Linked DNA regions of Algoriphagus sp. Y33. Each later gene encodes a partner of the first gene's protein in a complex. Links are inferred from orthologs where the notes say so. Each region holds a gene or a part of one and is shown in the gene's direction. Other genes may lie near its edges.

What was found. The genes of interacting proteins can lie anywhere in the genome.
Region 2: the proteins of trxB (region 1) and trxA are in contact, whole or in part, in a crystal structure (PDB 1F6M), measured with the Escherichia coli proteins. The link is inferred for Algoriphagus sp. Y33 from one-to-one orthologs.

What each region holds. Positions count from the first base shown.
Region 1 is NZ_CP061947.1:2,297,109-2,300,025, reverse strand. Bases 1-2,916 are described here. They hold trxB (thioredoxin-disulfide reductase), read left to right. Parts: upstream 1-944; coding sequence 945-1,889; downstream 1,890-2,916. Other genes in these bases: ID165_RS09385 (M23 family metallopeptidase), read left to right, coding at 1,899-2,916; ID165_RS09395 (RNA polymerase sigma factor RpoD/SigA), read left to right, coding at 1-765. Outside these bases: more of ID165_RS09385, read left to right, coding at 2,917-2,917.
Region 2 is NZ_CP061947.1:6,099,998-6,102,842, reverse strand. Bases 1-2,844 are described here. They hold trxA (thioredoxin), read left to right. Parts: upstream 1-1,184; coding sequence 1,185-1,505; downstream 1,506-2,844. Other genes in these bases: selD (selenide, water dikinase SelD), read left to right, coding at 2,598-2,844; mnmH (tRNA 2-selenouridine(34) synthase MnmH), read left to right, coding at 1,571-2,635; dnaE (DNA polymerase III subunit alpha), read left to right, coding at 1-696. In the rest of the region: more of selD, read left to right, coding at 2,845-2,845. UniProt on the Escherichia coli protein: Participates in various redox reactions through the reversible oxidation of its active center dithiol to a disulfide and catalyzes dithiol-disulfide exchange reactions.

The sequences.
Region 1 (2,917 bases):
GATGAAGAGGTAGTTCTGGCCAAGCGAATTAGAGAAGGTGACCAATTGGCACTCGAAAAACTGACCAAGGCCAACCTTCGATTTGTAGTATCAGTTGCCAAGCAGTATCAGAACCAAGGACTTTCTTTGGGGGATTTGATCAATGAGGGCAACCTTGGTTTGATCAAGGCTGCACAGCGATTTGATGAAACCCGTGGATTTAAATTCATCTCCTATGCCGTATGGTGGATTAGACAATCTATCCTACAGGCACTTGCGGAGCAGTCAAGAATTGTGCGTCTTCCATTGAACAGAGTAGGTTCATTGAATAAGATCAGCAAGACATTCAGCGAGCTTGAGCAGAAGTTTGAACGTGAGCCATCCCCTGAAGAACTAGCAGAGGTGCTTGAGGTAACTGCCAATGAAGTAGTGGATACTATGAAGATCTCCGGCCGTCACGTATCTATGGATGCACCATTTGTGCAAGGTGAGGAAAACAGCCTTTTGGATGTATTGGAAAATGACGGGGACGAAAAGCCTGACGATGGCTTGATGAATGATTCCCTTCGTAAAGAAGTTCAACGTGCACTTTCTACTTTGACCCAGAGAGAAGCTGATGTAATCACGCTTTATTTTGGTCTTAATGGAGAACATGCGATGACTTTGGAAGAAATCGGAGAAAAATTCAATCTTACCAGAGAGCGGGTACGACAAATAAAAGAGAAGGCAATCCGTCGACTGAGACATACTTCCCGTAGTAAGACGCTAAAACCTTACCTCGGATAAGTAAGCATACAATATAAAAGGGGGTTTTTAGCCCCCTTTTTTTATGAGATTACATTTATGCGTCTGCCGGTAAGCAGAATTATTCCCAAAAGCCGCAAGCTTAGGGAATTTTAACAATATGCAACTTTGTTACCAGAGTAGAATTCCTGAAATTTGCCCAATTTAATATATTATTATTAATGAAACCAGAAATTGAAAAAGTAAAAGTCTTGATCATCGGATCAGGACCGGCAGGTTATACCGCTGCTATATACGCTTCCAGAGCAGGGCTTTCTCCTGTATTATATACTGGCGGACAGCCGGGTGGTCAGCTGACCATCACAAATGATGTGGAAAATTATCCTGGGTACCCGAATGGTGTGGCAGGTCCTGAGATGATGGAGGACTTTAGAAAACAGGCAGAACGCTTTGGTGCTCAAGTGAGGTATGGATTAGCCACAAGTGTAGACTTCTCTACTAAGCCGCATACGGTGATTATCGATGAGCAAGTCACTATTAATGCAGATACAGTTTTGATTTCGACGGGAGCCTCTGCCAAATGGCTGGGACTAGAAAGTGAAAGCAGGCTGAACGGAAAAGGTGTTTCTGCCTGTGCGGTATGTGATGGGTTCTTTTTCAGAGGACAGGAAGTTGCAGTAGTAGGTGCAGGGGATACGGCATGCGAGGAAGCTTCGTATCTATCCAATATATGTAGCAAAGTTTATATGATTGTTCGTAAAGATGAGATGCGTGCTTCTCAGATTATGCAAAAACGTGTCATGAACAATCCTAAAATAGAAATTCTCTGGAACACAGAGACTGATGAGATCTTGGGTAAGGACGAAGTAAATGGTGTAAGAATCTTTAATAATAAAACAGGAGAAAAATCAGAAATTGCTATTTCTGGCTTCTTTGTTGCTATTGGTCATCAACCAAACACCGCCATATTCAAGGATTTTATTCACATGGATGAGGCCGGTTATATCAAAACTATCCCAGGAAGTACTAAAACCAACGTTGAGGGTGTTTTTGCTTGTGGAGATGCGCAGGACAACATCTACCGACAAGCAGTCACTGCGGCGGGTACTGGCTGTATGGCTGCACTGGATGCTGAACGGTATTTGGCTGAGTTCGAGAATGATTAAACCCAATAAATGAGGTATTCGATCCTATTTTTAGTCTTTTGTATAAATTTGAGCATTGGCACTTTAAGTGTCAATGCTCAAATTTTTCCTAAGATTATCAAGAAAAACAACACGACCCAACCCTCTGAAGTAGGCCATGAGAGGAGAAATATCGAGCTAAGGACATTCGATCAAGACTCTTATCTTCGGACATTATCTTCGGTTACTGATTCCATTATTTTTGAAAATAATGTGAATTTAGGTCGAGTTCGTTCTATCATAAGCGAGGATCAGAATATTATCATTTGGGCTCCAACGAATCAGCTTGTCAAAATATCTGAGCAGATTCAAATAGACAGTATTTGGGTCACAGCATTTGAGTATTATTCATCTTGGGATTCAAATAAAATTGACATTTACAACTTTGACCCAAAGACCTTTACTGACACGGTAAATATCCGTCTTTACGATGAATTTTTTGGTTACAATTGGAAAATGCCTTTAGCGAAAACTCCCATAACATCTTCATATGGATACAGATGGAGGCGCTGGCACTATGGAACCGACTTAGATCTGGATACGGGAGATTCCGTGTACAGCGGATTTGATGGAATAGTGCGTATTAAATCTTATGACAGGTACGGATATGGCTATTACATTGTAATTAGGCATAAAAATGGCCTGGAAACACTTTATGGTCATCTATCCAGACAGCTTGTAGAAGTAGGACAGGAAGTAAAAGCGGGGGATTTGATAGCTAAAGGAGGAAACACAGGTAGAAGTACAGGATCACATCTTCACTACGAGCTTCGCTACCGAGGCTTGGCATTTGATGCGGAGAAAGTATATGATTTTCCGGAATATAAAATCCGGAGCCAAAATTATTTAATCACTCCTGGCCTTTTTGGTAATACTGCTCAGGCAAAAGCAAATGTTCCTGCAAGAACAAATGCCTATCATAAAGTGAAAAAAGGAGATAATCTGGGATCTATTGCACGTAAATATGGAGTTTCGGTCAGTTCACTTACCCGATTAAATGGAATTTCAAC
Region 2 (2,845 bases), 3.8 Mb from region 1 along the record:
AGTATGGAAGTTCCTCTTCCTACCATTGCTCCGATGGAACCTTTCACCCAACTGCAACAATTAAATATTGAAAAGGAAGTAGTCGGGCTTTACATATCGGGGCACCCACTTGACCAGTTTAGATTGGAAATCGAATCGTTTACCAATGCTTCTTTGCCTGATCTGAATGACTTGGAAAGCTTAAAAAGCCGAAGTGATATCAAACTGGCAGGTTCAGTCTCCAGTTTTGCCCATAGAACTACCAAAAACGGAAAGCCATTCGGAACACTTACGGTGGAAGATTATCAAGGGGCATTTACCTTCTTTCTGTTTGGAGATGATTACGTGAAGTTCAAAGAGTATTTTATGCCCGGTTGGTTTTTATTCATCAGTGGATCGGTAGCAGGCAAGCGCTGGGCAGAAAATGAACTGGAATTTAAAATCGGCAACATCACGCTTCTAGACGAGATTCGTGGCAAAATGGTAAAAGGTCTTCGGGTTAATATTGACTTGGATGATTTAACACTTGATTTGATGGAGAAACTGCAGGCAATCACAGAGAAGTATAAGGGAGATGCCAAGCTGTATTTTGATGTAGTGGATCGTAAGGAAAATATCGCTTTAGAGCTTTTCTCTAAAAGATTCTCAATTGATCCTAGTGCAGAAATGATAAAGGAACTGAAGGAAATACCTGAGGTGGCTTACCGGGTGGTTTAGGAGAATTCTCGGCTTAAGTTCTACTTTCTTAAGAGAATACATAGTTTCATGAATAGTATCAAGTAGTTAGGGCATGCTGAAAAACGCCAATAATAGATCAAAAGCTATCATATTGAATGATTAATCCATTTTTGCTGAGAACGGTTTTTCAGCAAGTGCAAGCTTATTGACCATAATAGGTCTTTATCCATGCATCAGAAAATCCCAAAATCGGGATTTTCAAGCTAGCCCTAGTTAGTAGCTAGATGTAAGGCAGAGAATATTTTGAGTCTTGGCACTTATTCCTAATACTCTTCTATATCACTTGGTATTCATCTACTAAGGACCGCCGTCAAGAATGATAGTATTGTGTACAATATATAAGCTAGTTTCTATCGTTTTCCTCAATGCCCCATAGGCAAAAAAAATAAATCCTTCGGAACTTATTAATACGCTATTGGCTTTTGCACATATATTTGAAATCTCAGAAATTAAAAACCAAACATACAATGGCAAAAGCAATAGAAATTACTGACGCAAACTTTGAAGAAATTATCAAATCCGAACAACCAATCCTAGTGGATTTCTGGGCAGAATGGTGTGGTCCTTGTAAAATGATCGGTCCCGTAGTGGAAGAATTGGCTGGAGATTACGATGGCAAAGCAGTGGTAGGTAAAGTAGATGTGGATGCAAATCCAGCTGTAGCTCAGGCTTTCGGTATCAGATCTATCCCAACACTTCTTTTCTTCAAGGGTGGTGAAATCGTGGACAAGCAGGTTGGGGCAGTTCCAAAATCTGTTTTGTCACAAAAATTAGATGCGCAACTTTAAGAGTTGACTATATTGCATACAGAGCCGCAAGGAATTCCTTGCGGCTTTTTTTATCTTCATACGTTATGGCGGAGCAGTTAATTTCTTTAGATGATTTTTGGAGTTTACGGAATCAGTTTCCTGTGATAGATGCGCGCAGCGAAAGAGAGTTTGACCAAAGCCATATACCAGGCTCCATTAACATTGCCATCCTTAATAATAATGAGCGAATTCAAGTTGGGACACTTTATAAAGAACGAGGTCCAGAAGAAGCAACTATTAAAGGGTTTGAGTTAGTCGGTCCAAGATTTCATTTAATTTTAAAAGACGCTATAAAGCGATTCCCTGAGAAAAAAATAATAATCTATTGTTGGCGCGGCGGGATGAGGAGCCATATTCTTTCTTGGTTATTAAGCATGGTGGGCTTTGAAATCTTCCGCCTTGTTGGAGGCTATAAAACTTATAGGACCTACAGTTATGAACTGGTCCGAAAAGATTGGAATCTAATTGTTTTAGGAGGAAAAACAGGAAGTGGAAAAACTAGATTACTAAAAAAACTCAATGAAGCTGGTGAGCAAATCATCGATCTCGAAGGACTTGCAAATCATAAGGGTTCCGCATTTGGGGCTATTGGACAACCCGTCCAACCTTCAGTGGAGCAATTTGAAAATGAATTTGCAGAAACTTTACAAAATCTTGACCCCGATAAACCCAGCTGGGTGGAAAATGAAAGCCGAAAAATCGGAAGACTAATTCTCCCTGATAAATTCTACCATCAGATGCTTACCTCACCACTGATCGATATTTACAAGACTGACCAAGAACGAATTGATTTGATTGTAAAAGAATATGCAAGCTTACCTCAGGATGAGTTGATTCTCGCTGTTTTACGTATCAAAAAACGTCTGGGGGGATTGCGAACATCCCAAGCGATACAAGCAATTATTGATGGAAATCACGAAGACTGGATCTCAAACATGCTAATCTACTATGATAAGGCTTATACATTTGATCTTGATAAACATCCTGATGGGAAAACGATCCAGTTAGACCTTTCCGGAATTGATGAAGACAAGGCTACACAAATACTACTTGAAGCAAAATCCCAATTTTATGGAAAATACACCTACCCGACTGACCGAGTGGAGTGAAGGCTCAGGCTGTGGTTGCAAAATCGCACCAGCAATTTTAGACCAAATATTAAGTTCAAGTGGATCCTTTTCCCAATCCGACCCAAATTTATTGGTAGGCAATTCGGGAAAGGATGATGCTGCCGTTTATCAGGTGTCAGAAGATTTGGCTGTCATCAATACAGTGGACTTCTTCACTCCTATCGTAGATGATCCTTTTGACTTTGGAAG